One region of the Rhizobium sp. N621 genome, then DNA from elsewhere that is predicted to be linked to it. Evidence: riboswitches for the same ligand, from Rfam matches in the RefSeq annotation. Region 1 holds a riboswitch; each other region holds the start of a gene.
What was found. A riboswitch is a leader RNA that binds a small molecule or an ion and turns the genes downstream of it on or off. The one in region 1 is predicted to bind thiamine pyrophosphate.

Region 1 (5,295 bases):
TTTCTATTGGGAATCCAAATGATTTCGCGACGTTGCGCGGCATGATGCTTGCCCAGCGCCCAGTTCTGACATGCGAGAACAGCACGATCATCGAGTTGGATTCGAGAGTTGGATGTACGGTCGCGCCCGCTTCCGTCAGGTGCCGGTTGATGATGCGTCGGTTCTGCATGTCGGCGGTCAATAGACAAAGCCGAAGATCGCCGACCTCCTTCCAGGTCACGTTGTCGCGATCGGACAGCGGGCTGCCCGCAGCCGTGATCAGGTGATAGCGCTCGGCGTAGAGGGGAACACTGGTGACACGTCCGAGCGGCTCATTTTCAAGATAGGTGATACCGGCATCGATCTCGAGATTTTCGAGCATGCTCAGCACCTGCAGCGAGTTCCGCGAGACGATCGAGAAGGTCACTCCCGGATGTCGTTCCTGAAAGGGCGTGGTGATGCGCGAAAGCATGGCGAGCGCGGTCGGAATGGCAGCGAGGCGGATGTGGCCGGAAAGACCGCGGCGGGCGGCGCGCATCTCTTCCCGCATGGTGCGAGCATCGCCGACGATGCGCCGCGCCCATTCAAGCACCCGCTGCCCCTCCGGCGTCAGCCCCTGAAACCGCGAGCCGCGCTGCACCAGCATGACGCCAAGCTGGTCTTCAAGCTGCCGGATGGCGGCCGAAAGTGTTGGCTGGGAAATCCCGCACTCCTCCGCGGCGCGGCCGAAATGCTTTTCGTTGGCAAGGGCGATGAAAAATTCCAGCTTGTCGATCATCCGGTCTCCCGATCCGGCGCGAAATCATCCGGATCAGCCTATCTTCGACGCAGCAACCGTGTTCCGCAAGGGCGGTACTAATCGTTTTCAGCAGCCGGAAAAAGATCGAACAACGATTCAAGGAAGGCAAGCACGCTTGTATTGCCGATACGGTAATAGACCAGCCTACCCTGACGGCGCGTATTGACGAGGCCTTCAAGCCTTAAACGTGCGAGCTGCTGCGAGACCATTGCCTGCTGAATGCCGAGGATGTTTTCGATTTCACCGACCGTCCGCTCCTCACTCGCGAGTATGCAAAGAATCAGAAGTCGGGTCTGGTGCGCCAGCGCCTTCAGCAGATCGCTCGCCTCACGAGCGTTTCCAGCGAGTTTGTGCAGTTCCTGACCGGACATTCCCGGCTCGGGCTTGGGCAATGGCATTCGACATCTCGGAAGGGAAGCGAAAAGGCAGATCAGCACAATAGCATATTCGCACACGCGAATTTGCCAAAAGTGATGAAATGTCAAAAAAGGTCTAACTAAATCAGCAGATAAGCTGGCCGCCATTGATCTCGATGACCTGACCGGTAATGTATCCGGAGAGGGAGGGTGCCGCCAGGAACAGATAGGCCGGAGCGCAGTCCTCCGCCGTGCCCAGCCGCTGCAAGGGAATAGACTTTCTCGTCTGCTCCAGCTTTTCGCGGGAGGAATAGCGCTCATGGAAATCCGTCTCGATCGTTCCGGGCGAGACACAATTGACGCGGATGCTATCCGGCGCGAGCTCGCGGGCAAGCGCCTTGGAATAGGTGGAAACGAAAGCTTTCGAAGCGGAATAGATCGAAGAACCGGGACTGCCGCCGGTCAGCGCGGAAATTGAAACGGTGTTGACGATGGCAGCGCCTTCCGCCGCCTTTAATGCCGGCAGCAGCGCACGCGTCAGCGCCACCACCGACGTCTGGTTCAAACGCACGATCGCCTCATAATCTGCGTCGGTCAGTGTGGCAGCCGGAAAACGGCCGAGCATGGTGCCGGCGTTATTGACGAGCACATGCACCTTGTCGAAAAAGGCAAGCGCATTTTCGGCAAATTGCGCAGCGCCGCCAGCGGCGGTGAAATCGGCGTGCAGCAGCAGCGCCCGTCTTTCGGATTCAGCCGTCAGCAGAAAATCCGGCAGCTCGCGCCCCGGTTTGCGTCCGGTATGGACGATCACCTTCGCGCCGCAGTCCAGGAACTGCCGGGCCACTTCGAGGCCGATGCCCCGCCCGGCGCCGGTCACGATGACATTGCGATTCTCGAATAGTCTCGGATGGAACACGAAGCCGTCCTCCTCGCGGACAAAGCCGCCTGTTGCGCCATTCGCCCTTAACATATGAGCGCGCCGGCCGAAAGAAAGGCGGCATCATCTTTCCGCGAGAGGCTAGCGCTCTTCCCCGAAAGCTCACACTTCGTTTTCGCTCTCCAGCAGCCGCGGGCCCGGCCCTTCCTCGCCGAGCCGATCGAAGGGATTGCGCAACGGACAGCTTTCGATCGACAGGCAGCCGCAGCCGATGCAGCCGGTCAGACGGTCTCGCAGCAGGCTCAGCTGTCTGATTCGCGTGTCGAGCTCATCCTTCCAGCGCGCCGACAGCGTCTGCCAGTCGGCAACCGTCGGCGTGCGTCCCTGCGGCAGGGAGGCAAATGCCGTCTGGATTTCCGAAAGCGGAATGCCGACACGTTGCGCCACCTTGATGATGCCGAGCCGGCGAAGCACATCGCGTCCGTAGCGCCGCTGGTTGCCGCGCGTGCGGATACTCGAGATCAGCCCCTTGACCTCATAGAAATGCAGCGCCGAGACGGCAAGACCGCTGCGTTGCGCCACTTCACCGACCGTCAGAAGCCTGCCGAGCGGCGTTGCAGAAATCCTATTCATCGCCTATTGACCTCAATATTAGTTGAGGTTTTATAACCCCTGCTCCCCCGCCCGTAAAGCGCGAGGCGCAGGAAGGAGCGGCAGTGAGATCATCCGGTCGATAAAAGCTGGAACGAGGGCATCGGCGCTCGTCCGCCCCCGTATCGATCGCTCCAGCCGATATAGCCCCCGAGAGGCGAGCGCTCGGGTTCCGTTCCCGGCAGGTACGGAACCTCGGAAAACACCCGGACAGGACCTCGTCCGGGTGTTTTTTCATCGGCAATCCCTTCCCGACCGGCCGAACTGCTTTGCAATTTTGCGGTTGCGGCAAGAAAACCCCGATGATAGTTTTCGCCGAAATAACAGGGGAGCTCCGTGTCGCCGGGGCTGAGATGCGAGGCGCAAGCTTCCGGACCCTTCTAAGCTGATCTGGGTAATGCCAGCGGAGCGAGGTCCAAATGCATTCCGGCGCGCAAGTGTCACTCTACCCGACGTCCGGCCATTCCGCCGGCACCCCTATCGATGCCGTCAAGGCAATCGCCCCGAATTGCGGCAGGCTGCGCATCGAGACCGATGCCCTCGACAGGTTTGCGCGAACGGCCCGACGAAAGCCTGAAATCGAACGCCGATGACATCGCCACGCCCATCGGATTCGCGTCTTGCGACGCTCTGTCTCGCCGTGTACCGGGCAATGCCCGCCTTGCTCGCCGGCTTTGCCTTTCTGGCGGCATGGGAACTCTATGTCGATCTTTCCGGCATCAAACCGTCCATTCTGCCGGCGCCTTCGCGTATCCTTGTCCAGGGTTGGCTGAACCGAGAGGGGCTGATGTCAAACACCTGGCCGACGCTCGGCGCCACAGTCGGCGGTTTCGCTCTGTCGCTCGCCTTCGCCTTCGCCTCTTCGATCCTGATGGATTTCATGCCCTTCATGCGCCGGGCACTGCTGCCGATCTTCATTGCCAGTCAAACTTTGCCGCTGGTGGCGATCGCACCCCTCGTCGTTCTCTGGTTCGGTTTCGGCCTTTTGCCGAAGATATTGCTGGTGGCCCTCGTCACCTTTTTCCCGCTGCTCGTTGCCCTGCTTCAGGGTTACGAGGCGACCGACCGCGATATTGCCGAATTGCTGAACTCGATGAAGGCGAGCCGCTGGCGCATTTTCCGCCTGGCGCGCCTTCCCTCCTCTTTGCCCTTTTTCTTCGCGGGTCTCAGGATCTCGATCACCTATGCCGTCGTCGGCGCGATCTTTGCCGAATATGCCGGCGCTGCAAGCGGCCTCGGCATCTATATCCTCAACGCCAAGAACAATTTCCGTCCCGATCTCGTGCTCGCCGCCGTGATCGTCAGCGCTCTCTTGACGCTCTGCCTCTTCGCGCTGACGCTGGTTATCCAGCGTTTCGTCATGCCCTGGCAGCCATCCCAGGAGCGGCGCAGATGACCGGTCAGATGCTTGAGCTGCGCAACATCTCGAAATCCTTCGACGGCATGAAGGTTCTGAGCGACATTTCACTCACCGTCGCAAACGGCGAGTTCGTCTCGATCGTCGGCCCATCCGGCTCCGGAAAATCGACTGTGCTGAGACTGCTGACACAGGCGCTGCGGCCTGATTCCGGCGCCATGCTTTTCAACGGTGCAGCGCTGGAACAGACGCCGCATTCCTTTGCCTTCATGCCGCAACGCGATGCGCTGATGCCGTGGCGCCGAATCATCGATAATGCCGCGCTCGGCCTTGAAGTGAAAGGCATGACTCGTCGGGCGGCCCGCGCCGCTGTCGCGCCCCTCTTCGAGCGGTTCGGCCTTGCCGGCTTCGAGCATCACTACCCCTCTTCTCTTTCCGGCGGCATGCGCCAGCGTGCGGCACTGCTGCGCACCGTCATCCAGAAGCAGGACATGCTGCTGCTCGACGAGCCCTTCGGCGCGCTCGATGCGCTGACCCGCACACAGATCCAGGAGTGGCTGCAAGGCATGTGGACCGAACATCGCTGGACGGCGCTGCTAATCACGCACGATGTCCGCGAGGCCGTTTTCCTCTCCGATCGGATCTACGTGCTGTCTGCTCGCCCGGCCCGCGTCATCCGCGAATTCCGTGTCCCCCTGCCCCGCCCGAGAAGCATCGCCGATCTCGGTTCACCCGCAGCTCAGGCAATCGAGACTGAAATCCTGCAAACCCTGCTTCATCCGCTGGAACAGGATGATTTTAGGCCGACCGGCCTGAAATCTGGCTCCTGTTCCAATTTTAAGAGTTAGAGCCTGATGTCGTCCGAAAACCGCACTTTTCGGCATCATGCTCTCAAGACCTGAGGAGGTCACCATGCCGCTTCTCACCCGTCGCCAGACGATCCTCGCCGCCATCGCGACAAGCCTCGCCGGCCGCACCGCCTTCGCCCAACCGGCGCCCGCAAAGGTTCGCATCGCGCTGGACTGGACGCCCAACACCAACCATATCGGCATCTATGTCGCCAAGGCGAAGGGCTTCTATGCGGCCGCCGGCCTCGATGTCGAAATTCTACCCTTTACCGACACCAGCGCCGGCACGCTGGTATCAAACGGGGTCGCCGATTTCGGCATCAGCAGCGAGATCGAGGCCCTCACGCAGCGGGCTGGCGGCGGTGACGTGAAGATGGTCTATGGCGTCGTCCAGACGGAAACCGCGCGCCTGATCTTCAAGGGCGGAC
Region 2 (5,295 bases), on a different replicon from region 1:
TCTGCGCTTTCCCGCTCGCACCACGGCGCCAGCATGCCGCCGGCAAAGCCGGAGGCACCAGCGCCGACCTTGTCGGCCAGCTCCGCAAGGGTGACGCGGAAGCTGTGGCGATAGAGCTGCCAGGCCACGGTGAGGCCGGCAACGCCGGCCCCCTTGACGAGAACGCGCATGGTCATTCTCCGACGGGCGTTTTCGCGACCTCTGCGACCGGCATGTAGAGATCGCCGCCATCGCGGTACTTGGCCGCCATGGCTTCCAATCCCTCTTTCTGAGCTTCGGCGCGAATGTCGTGGGAAATTCTCATGGAGCAGAATTTCGGGCCGCACATCGAACAGAAATGCGCCACCTTGTGCGCCTCCTTCGGCAGGGTCTCGTCGTGGAAGGAACGGGCCGTATCCGGGTCGAGGGAGAGGTTGAACTGATCCTCCCAGCGGAATTCGAAGCGCGCGCGCGATAGCGCGTCGTCGCGGATGCGGGCGGCCGGATGTCCCTTGGCAAGATCGGCAGCATGCGCTGCGATCTTGTAGGTGATGACGCCGGTCTTGACGTCGCTGCGGTCGGGCAGCCCCAGATGCTCCTTCGGCGTGACGTAGCAGAGCATGGCCGTGCCGAACCAACCGATCATGGCGGCGCCGATACCGGAGGTGATGTGATCATAGCCCGGCGCGATGTCGGTCGTCAGCGGTCCGAGCGTATAGAAGGGGGCTTCGCCGCAGACCTTGAGCTGCTTGTCCATATTCTCTTTGATCTTGTGCATCGGCACATGGCCGGGGCCTTCGATCATCACCTGGCAATCCCTGGCCCAGGCAATCTTGGTCAATTCGCCGAGGGTTTCGAGTTCGGCAAATTGCGCTGCGTCATTGGCGTCCGCGATCGACCCCGGACGCAAACCGTCGCCGAGCGAGAAGGAGACGTCATAGGCGCGGCAGATATCGCAGATTTCCTCGAAATGCTCGTAGAGGAAACTCTCCTTGTGGTGATGCAGACACCACTTGGCCATGATCGAGCCGCCGCGTGAGACGATGCCGGTGACGCGATTGACGGTGAGCGGGATATAGGCAAGCCGTACGCCGGCATGGATGGTGAAATAGTCGACGCCCTGCTCGGCCTGTTCGATCAGCGTATCCCGATAGACTTCCCAGGTCAGATCCTCGGCAATGCCGTTGACCTTCTCGAGCGCCTGGTAAAGCGGCACCGTTCCGATCGGAACCGGCGAATTGCGTATAATCCATTCGCGGATGTTGTGAATGTTGCGACCGGTGGAAAGGTCCATGACCGTGTCGGCGCCCCAGCGGATCGCCCAGACCATCTTCTCCACCTCCTCCGCCATCGACGAGGTAACGGCCGAATTGCCGATATTGGCGTTGATCTTCACGAGGAAGTTCCGGCCGATGATCATCGGTTCGGTTTCGGGGTGGTTGATATTGGCGGGGATGATCGCCCTGCCCTCGGCGACTTCCCGGCGCACGAATTCGGGCGTCACGAAATCCGGAACATGGGCGCCGAAGCTCTCGCCGTCGCGGGCGAGCGCCTCCTTCGCGGCCTGCCGGCCGAGGTTTTCGCGGATCGCGATAAACTCCATTTCCGGGGTGATAACGCCGGCACGCGCATAGGCGAGCTGGGTGACGGCGCGGCCGGCCTTTGCCTTTAGCGGCGTGTTGCGAATGGGAAATTCCGGCGTCAGCCGTTCGCCCGTGGCAAAACCATTGTCTTCAGGCTTCACCACCCGGCCTTCATAGGCTTCGACGTCGCCACGCGCCCTGACCCAGGCCTCGCGCAAACGCGGCAGCCCGGTGTCGATGGAAACCACATGGGCCGGATCGGTATAGGGGCCGGAGGAATCATAGACCGTGACCGGCGGCTCGCCGGAGGTCGGGTGAAGGCTGATTTCGCGCATCGGCACGCGCAGATCCGGATAGAGCGCTCCGGGTTTGACGATCTTGGTCGAGGCCGGAAGCGGGCCGGTGGTGACGACGGGGGTAAGCTGGGGTGCAACTATATTCATGGATGAGGCTCCAAGGTTTGACGTTTGGAGACCCAGTTCCAGTGTTGGAATGATGGAAAGACGCCTTGCGCGACAAAGCGAGATTCGCCCAACAGCCGCAGCGTCCGCACCGTCCCTACGCCAGTATGAACTGGATCAGGTTCAACGGGTCACTGCGCCACAACCGGCAAAGCCGTATCGTCTAGCAGAATCTCAGCCCCTTGCCGGGACACCCCTGGTGAATGTTCGGCATCAAAGACCGGAGCGGCGTTCGTGTCAAGCCACGACCCGATGCGTTTCCATCGTCCAATCCCCTAGCACGGGGGTTGCCGTCGTCGCAAAAAACGACGCCGTCAAGCTGGTCTGAGCAGCTTGCGGCCTAAATAGACGCGCACGGGTGTATCGAAGCGAGTGTACAAGAGATGCGCAACAGCTATGGCAGTCAGGAGTGCGAGGCCGGCGGTGATCGGCCGTGGGATCACCTCGCCGGTGGAGATTTGGAGCTGAGCGCCGAGTTGCATTATTGGCTGATGGACGATGTAGAGAGGATAAGATATCTGGCCAAGATATGCGGCGAATGGCCGTTTCTCATGGGAGGAAACCGCTACGGCCAGCACGAGCACGATCGGAAATATGATAGCGATGCAGACGAAGTCGAAGATGTCTCTGGCGACGGCAAAGGGGCAAAACAGAACCGCGATCAGGAGGAAAAGCGGGACCTGAGGCGGTACCGCCCTGATACGGTTGCTTATATCCCAGCGGAAGATCAGCACACCGGCAAGGAACGAAAAGCCGACCCTGACCAATCCCTCGAAGAACGTTCGCCAGCTGCCAAATCCGACTGGTCCGACGGTACCCTCGATCGAGACGACGGCGAAAAGCGCTGCGGCCAATAGGGCGAGAGCCGCTATCTCATGCCAAAGACGAATTCTCCGTCGGGCGACTGAGCCGTAGGCCACGCCTGCGACTATTTCAAAACAAATAGACCAGAGGGGGTTGTTGATCGCGAACGCCTCTTGTCCCACCAAAAGTCCGAGCGGCAAAAGAAGCAATGCGCCGAGTGCAAGAATCGAGACGTCAAGACCGGAAAGAATCGAGGCGTAGGTAAATTGCGCCGCGAGAACGCCTAAAGCGACACCGACCGCGATCATGGGATAAAGTCGTATTGTGCGTTTGAGGAGGAATGTCCTGTTTCGCAACATGCCCGACTTCAGCTTTGCGTCATATCCGTGTGCGAGAACGAAGCCACTGAGACAAAAGAAGAAATCCACCGCCAGATAGGCGTGAAAATGAAGGCCGAAGGCAAAAGCCTGGTTAGCATGTAGGAGAACCACTGACAGCGCCGCTATCCCCCGAAGCTCGTCGAGGAAGACAAAATGGTTCTTTACCTCGTTTTCCCAACTGGCCGGGCGCAAGGCGTCATTGGTATCGAGATCCGCGGTGCCACAGAATTCTGATCGGGTTAACTCGTCTGTGACAGCCAAGGGCTTTCACTCCCCTCATGTTTGCGTGCATTTTCCTGCCGGGAGTCAAAAACCGCTGCACATTCCGCGAAGATCGTCCGGCTCATTTTCTTCCGTAAGTTGCGAGGATAGACATTCGGGTTGAAAATATTGCCACAGCGGAACCTAAAGTTTTATCGACAGGAAATTTGCCGCCGCGATACCGAAAGCAGCAATCATGAGCTTGCATTCGAAATACCTCATGCTGCGATTGCTGCCGTGCCTGCCCCGATCGAGCAGCATTGACTGTGGATGGGCCGGTTTCGCCGACCCATTTTACTCGCCAGGACGCCGCCGCCATGCTCTGAATGTTCGTGGCATATTCCGATGTTTTGCTGCCGGGCGATAACGATCGTACGCTTATCTCCGGCGCCTGGTTGGATCACTCTATCGCAACACCATTCTTGCATTCATGGCCTATCGTTTCGTCCACACCGCCGATCTCCATCTCGACTCTCCCCTGCGCTCTCTCGCGCTTCGCAACGCAGAGCTGGCCGACCTCGTGAGCGACGCCAGCCGGCAGGCGCTGGTCGCGATCGTCGATCTTTGCCTTGAGGAACAGGTCGACGCGCTTGTCATCGCCGGCGATCTCTACGACGGCGAGCAGACGTCGATGAAGACCGCGCGCTTCCTGGCAGGCGAGCTCGAACGCCTGCACCGAGCGGGCATCTCAGTCTTCAAGATCCGGGGCAATCATGATGCGATGTCGAAGATCGCCAAGGAACTGGTGATGCCCGATACGGTGAAGATCTTCGGCGGCCATGCCGAGATCGTGGAGGCCACGAAGGGCAGCTTGTCGGTCGCGATCCACGGCCTGAGCTTTGCGAAACCGCAGGCCCCGGACCCGTTGCTGCCGAAATTCAAGCCGCCGGTCGCGGATGCCGTCAACATCGGCATCATGCATACGAGCCTGGCCGGATCGGCCGGACATGATGTCTATGCGCCCTGCAGCGTGCTCGACCTGCATGCCTCGGGTTTCGATTACTGGGCGCTCGGGCATCTCCACCAGCGCAGCCATTATCCCGGCGCGGCGACGGTCATCATGCCCGGCATGCCGCAGGGCCGCGACATCAATGAAGCGGGGGTCAAGACCGTGTCGCTGGTGACCGTGGCGGACAACCGGACCGTGACGGTCGAGGAGCGGCGCACCAGCATCGCGCAGTTCGAGCGCGTCAATGTCGACCTCACGGATGTCGATGATTGGCGTGAGGCGGCCACAGTGGTCGAGACGGCGCTGATGGCGCAGCGCGACCGCACGGCTTCGCCGCATCTTGTCGCACGCCTCAGGCTTTCCGGCCGCACGCCGCTCTCCTGGCAGCTGCGGCGCGATGTTGACCTCATGCAGGCGGAAGCCGAGCGGCGCAGCGACGTGATCGGCCGCACCTGGATCGAGAAGCTGGAACTCGCCTTCGAAGCGCCCTCGATCCCCGCAGACGCGCCCGCCGCCGATCCCGTCGTCGAACTCGGCGCGCTGATGCGGGACGAGGTCATCGCCCGCAGCGGGTTTCGCGACGATGTCAGGGAGATGGTCCGGGACCTGCTCGCCGACCTGCCGCCCGAGAGCCGGGCATTTGCCGGCCAGAACGAGGAGGGTTTTGAACGCTTCATCAACAGCCTTCTCGCCGATGGCGCCGAGGACATCGCTGCCCGAATGAAGGCGGTGGATCGGGGAGACAGCTGATGCGCCTGCGCCGCCTCGACCTCACCCGTTATGGCAAGTTCACTGATCACTCCATCGATTTCGGCACGGCCCGTCAAGGTTCGCCGGACTTGCACATCGTTTATGGCCTGAACGAAGCGGGCAAATCG
Region 3 (5,295 bases), on a different replicon from region 1:
AAGGAGCCGCGCCGATAGGCGGCGTAGATGCCGATCGGCAGCGCGATGACGCTGGCGATGGCAAGCGAAAACAGCGTCAGGAAGAAGGTCGGCTCGGCGCGGTCGATGAGCGCTGACGTCACAGGCATGTTGAGGAAGATCGACTGGCCGAGATCGCCCCGCAGCAGCTGGCCGATATAATAGACATATTGCAGGCCGAGCGACTGATCGAGGCCGAGCTTGGTTCTGAGATCGGCAATATCCTGCGGCGTCGCATCCGGCCCGAGCATGACGGCGGCCGGATCTCCCGGCGTCACGCGCACGATGACGAAGACGATCGTCACGACGAGAAACATCACGACGATCATGCCGAACAGGCGCTGGAGGATGTAGCGGATCATGAATGCTGGCCTTCAAGCCTTTGCGGATACGGCAGAAAGGAAGACCGGCACCGGCCGCAAAGGGCCGGCGCCGGCGGTGATGGTTACTTCTTGATCGAGGCATTCCAGAAATACGGCCACGGAGCCGGATCGACGCCCTCGAGCTTGACCGATTTCGCCGAGACGGCGTTGAAATCGCCGATCTTCATGAAGGGCGCATCGGCATAGACGGCCTTCTGGACATCGGCCCAGAGTGCCACACGCTTCTTCGGATCGACTTCGGAGGTGAAGGCATCGACGGCGGCCTTGCGGGCCGGCGTATCCCACCAGCCGGGCGAGCTGGTCGAGAGCGAGCCGATCAGCGCCGGCTCCGGCAGGAAGGGGCTGTGGGTGATGTAGATATCCCAGAGTTTCGGATCGGTGCGGCGCTGCGTCAGCGTCGCCCAGTCCACCACCTGCATATCGACGGTGAAGCCGGCAAGCTTCAGATATTCGGCGGCGACCTGCGCCATCTTGTAATGGAACTCGTATTGGCGGCTGGTCAGGATGCGGATCGGCTCGCCATTGTAACCCGCTTTCTTGGCGGCAGCCGCCGCCCCTTCCGGATCGGCGACATTATAGGCGCCCTCGACGCCGGCATCCGTCGACCAGGCAAAGCTCTTGGGGTAGATGGCGCCGTCGAGTGCATAAAAATCCTTGCTGCCGAAAGCGGCGGCCAGCATGTCTTCCATGCTGAGCGCCTGGCGGATCGCCTTGCGAACCTCGACATTCCCGGCGACACCTTCCTTCGTGTTGAAGACGAAAACAGGATAGCCGAAGGGCTTCAGCATGACCGGCTGCGAGGCCGTCGAGCCCTTCAGCTTGTCGTAGGATTCGACCGGGATCGAATCGACATAATCATACTGGCCGGAAACGGCGGCCTCGACGCGGGTGTTCGGATCCGGCACCGGCACGAAGCGGATTTCGTCGAGATATTGATGGCGGGCGCCGCCATAACCATTGCTGTCGCCTTCGCGCGACTTGTATCCGTCGAAGCGGACGAGCTGGATATATTGATCGGCCTTGCGCTCCTTCAGCATATAGGGGCCGGTGCCGATGAACTCCTTCATCGGTTCGTCCTGCTTTTCCGACGGGATGATGATCGCCGCCGAATTGTTGAAGGCGAGCAGCGAGGTCAGCGGCGCATAGGGTTGCTTCAGCGTGATGGTCACGGTCGCGGGATCGGCGGCAGCGATCTTGTCGATGAATCCGGCCACCTGCTTGCCGCGCGAGGCGATCTTCATCCAGCGGTTCAGCGAGGCGACGACATCATCCGAGGTCATATCGCTATTGTCGTGGAACTTGATGCCGGTCCGGAGCTTGATCGTATAGGTTTTGCCGTCGGCGCTAATCTCGGGCAGGCTTTCGGCCAGAAGCGGCGTGACGTTCCAGCTCTTGTCGAAGGTGTAGAGCGTTTCGAAAATATGCTGGGTGACGATGCCGACGAGATCGGCCGTCGACGACATCGGATCGAGCGTCGGCGGCTCGCCGATCGTCGCGACATTGATGACGCCGCCCTTTTCCGCAGCAAGCAGGGTCGAAGGCAGGGCGACGAGCGCAGTGCCGAGCAGGAATGCGACAAGCGTTTTCATGTGAGGGCTCCCGAGTTAAGTTCCACAATTATGTAATTCATCTTTTTGTAACAGAATAAGAGATGAAGTAATCGTGTCAAGCGGAAGCCCACGGATTATGTCGTGAGACGAGGGTCGCGACGGCCAACACCGCCGAACCGCGGGTGCGGCTGGCCGCCTTCGCGAAGCTCGCGCATTATGGGGGCGCTAAGAATCGGCTGCGCCCGCGGCTTCAATAAAGCGAGGATGGAATGGACATCGATTTCAACAACGGAAAATGGCTGAACGAACCGACAAGCTGGCACGCCGACGCAACCGGTCTGACGCTGACGACAGGCGAGAAGACCGATTTCTGGCGGGAGACCTATTACGGCTTCACCCGCGACAGCGGCCACTTCCTCGCCTTCCCCACCGCCGATAGCTTCACCGCCCAGATCCGCGTGCAAGGCGAGTTCCGCACCCTCTACGACCAGGCCGGCTTGATGGTGCGCCTCGACGAAAAACGCTGGGTCAAGACGGGCGTCGAATTCACCGACGGCGAAGCCTTCCTCAGTACCGTCGTCACCGACGGCAAGTCCGACTGGTCCGTTTCGCAGCCCTTCAAGGAACTTGAGGATTTCCACATCCGCGTTACCGTCGCAGCCGGCGCGCTACGCATTCAGGCCTCCAGCGACGGCAGCCGCTGGCCGCTGCTGCGGTTAGCGCCCCTCCCGATTGCCGACAGATACGAGGTCGGGCCGACCGCCTGCACGCCGGAACGCAGCGGATTGACAGTGCAGTTTTCGGAGTTTTCGATCGGGGCAGCGATTACGACGGATCTGCATGATTTAAGTTGAGGAACGCTGTGATCCCTTCAACCAGCTTTGTCGGAAGGCAGGCGAAACGTCATTTTCGGGATGACAGCCGCGTGCTTCTCTGCGAAAAAGAGCGCGATGAGAGACAGGGGCGTTCGTCGACAGACGGGCTGAGAAGAACCCTTCGAACCTGAACCGGATAATGCCGGCGGAGGGAGTCGCTCGGGGATCGCCGTAGACGCCGCCCCGCGCCTGCCCCGCCTGAAAGGGGCGCCATGCAGAGCAAGACCACCTCGGGAGCCATGCTGGAGGCGATGCGCGAAAAGCCGCCGCTCGTCCACTGCATCACCAATTACGTCGCCATGAACATCGCGGCCAATGTCCTGCTGGCATCCGGCGCTTCGCCGGCCATGGTGCATGCGGCTGAGGAAGCTGGCGAATTCGCCGGCATCGCGAGCGCGCTGACTGTCAATATCGGCACGCTGTCGACGCAATGGCTCGACGGCATGCGGGCGGCGGCCAAGGCGGCTGCCTCATCCGGCAAACCTTGGGTGCTCGATCCGGTGGCGCATTATGCGACGGCCTTTCGCCGCCAGGCGGTTGCCGATCTGCTGGCGCTCAAGCCCACGATCATCCGCGGCAATGCCTCCGAGATCATCGCGCTTGCTGGCGGGGAGAGCCGCGGTCAGGGCGTCGACAGCCGCGATCCGGTCGAGCAGGCGGAGGATTCGGCCCGTCGGCTCGCGGAGCGGCAGCAGGCAATCGTCGCCGTCACCGGCGCCGTCGATTTCGTGACCGATGGCGCGAGGGCGGTGCGCATCAAGGGCGGATCGGTGCTGATGCCGCAGGTCACCGCACTCGGCTGCTCGCTCACCTGCCTGGTCGGCGCTTTCGCCGCCACCGCGCCGGAGGATCTGTTCGGCACGACGGTCGCAGCGCTCGCAACCTTTGCCGTCGCCGGCGAAGATGCCGCGCTCGGCGCGGCCGGCCCCGGCTCGTTCGCTTGGCGCTTCCTCGATGCGCTGGCCGCGCTCGACGGCGAAGCGCTGGATGCGAGAGCCAGGGTATCGATCGCATGAAGGCTTTCGACCTTTCGCTCTATCTCGTCCTCGATCCGGATCTCTGCGCCCGGATCGGCATGGTCGAGACCGCCCGGCTTGCCGTTGCCGGCGGCGCGACGATGGTGCAGCTGCGCGACAAACAGGCGGGGACAGCACGCATGATCGAGACCGGCCGCGCCTTGAAACAGGCGCTCGGCGGCACCGGCGCCCACCTCATCGTCAACGACGACGTCGAGGCGGCGATCGCCATCGGCGCCGATGGCCTGCATATCGGCCAGGAGGACATGGATGCGCGCACGGCTCGGGGGATGATCGGCCCCGACATGATCCTCGGCCTCTCGGTCGAGACCGAGGCGCTCGCGGCTGCCGTCGATCGCGATCTCGTCGATTATACCGGCGTCGGCCCGGTGTTTGCGACGCCGACCAAGGCCGACCACAAGCAGCCGATCGGCCTTGACGGTCTTGCCAGGCTGGTGCAGGTCTCGCCGGTGCCGTCGGTCGCCATCGGCGGGTTGAAAGCGGAGCATGTGGCCGAAGTCTTTGCCGCCGGCGCCAAGGGGCTTGCCGTCGTCTCCGCCGTGTGCGGCACGCCGGATCCGGCGGCGGCCACCCGCCGCATCGCCGCAGAAATTCGAAAGGTCCCGGCATGATCCGCAACGTCCTCTCCATCGCCGGCTCCGATCCGTCCGGCGGCGCCGGCATCCAGGCCGACCTCAAGGCCTTTTCGGCCCGCGGCGTCTATGGCATGGCGGTGCTGACCGCGCTGACGGCGCAGAACACGCAAGGGGTCACCGGCGTGCATCTGGTGCCGCCGCAATTCGTTGCCGACCAGATCGATGCCGTCTTTGCCGATGTGCGCGTCGATGCCGTGAAGATCGGCATGATTGCCAATGCCGGCATCGCCGAAGCCGTCGCCGCCGCCCTTTCCGCAGCTCTGGCCGCAGCAACCGCCAAAGGACGCAGCATTCCCGTCGTCCTCGATCCGGTGATGATCGCCAAAGGCGGTGCCGCCCTGCTCGCGCCCGAAGCGGTCGACGTGCTGACGCTGCGGCTGCTGCCGCTCGCCACGATGCTGACCCCGAACCTGCCGGAGGCCGCCGCGCTGCTGCACCAGCCGGTCGCGACGAACCGGGTAGAGATGGCAGCGCAGGCCGAACGGCTGCGCGCCCTCGGCCCGGCCGCCGTGCTGGTCAAAGGCGGTCATCTCGACAGCGACGACAGCCCCGACGTGCTCGCCGCCGCCGACGGGCTGCATTGGTTCGAAGCCCAGCGGGTGCCGACGAAGAACACCCACGGCACCGGCTGCACACTCTCCAGCGCGCTGGCGGCCGAGCTTGCCAAGGGCGCTTCGGCGCGGCAGGCAGTCGCCATCGCCAAGGATTATCTTGCCGGCGCGGTCGCGGCGGCCGGACGCCTCACCGTCGGCTCAGGCCATGGCCCGGTGCAGCACTTTCATGCGCTCTGGAAAGAC

Region 2: it holds a riboswitch for thiamine pyrophosphate, as region 1 does, so the genes downstream of both, thiC (phosphomethylpyrimidine synthase ThiC) here and AMK00_RS19855 (ABC transporter permease) in region 1, are expected to answer to the same signal.
Region 3: it holds a riboswitch for thiamine pyrophosphate, as region 1 does, so the genes downstream of both, thiM (hydroxyethylthiazole kinase) here and AMK00_RS19855 (ABC transporter permease) in region 1, are expected to answer to the same signal.

The regions. Positions count from the first base shown of each region.
Region 1 is NZ_CP013495.1:4,134,678-4,139,972, forward strand. It holds gene AMK00_RS19835 (LysR family transcriptional regulator) at 1-757, opposite strand, end outside; gene AMK00_RS19840 (ArsR/SmtB family transcription factor) at 835-1,176, opposite strand; gene AMK00_RS19845 (SDR family NAD(P)-dependent oxidoreductase) at 1,280-2,050, opposite strand; gene soxR (redox-sensitive transcriptional activator SoxR) at 2,174-2,644, opposite strand; TPP riboswitch at 2,978-3,091, shown strand; gene AMK00_RS19855 (ABC transporter permease) at 3,252-4,058, shown strand; gene AMK00_RS19860 (ABC transporter ATP-binding protein) at 4,055-4,867, shown strand; gene AMK00_RS19865 (ABC transporter substrate-binding protein) at 4,932-5,295, shown strand, end outside.
Region 2 is NZ_CP013499.1:193,645-198,939, forward strand. It holds gene thiO (glycine oxidase ThiO) at 1-176, opposite strand, end outside; gene thiC (phosphomethylpyrimidine synthase ThiC) at 173-2,005, opposite strand; TPP riboswitch at 2,100-2,231, opposite strand; gene AMK00_RS28005 (acyltransferase family protein) at 2,338-3,468, opposite strand; gene AMK00_RS28010 (metallophosphoesterase family protein) at 3,899-5,167, shown strand; gene AMK00_RS28015 (ATP-binding protein) at 5,167-5,295, shown strand, end outside.
Region 3 is NZ_CP013498.1:376,557-381,851, reverse strand. It holds gene AMK00_RS26455 (ABC transporter permease) at 1-380, opposite strand, end outside; gene AMK00_RS26450 (ABC transporter substrate-binding protein) at 464-1,990, opposite strand; gene AMK00_RS26445 (DUF1349 domain-containing protein) at 2,221-2,805, shown strand; TPP riboswitch at 2,901-2,997, shown strand; gene thiM (hydroxyethylthiazole kinase) at 3,039-3,842, shown strand; gene thiE (thiamine phosphate synthase) at 3,839-4,474, shown strand; gene thiD (bifunctional hydroxymethylpyrimidine kinase/phosphomethylpyrimidine kinase) at 4,471-5,295, shown strand, end outside.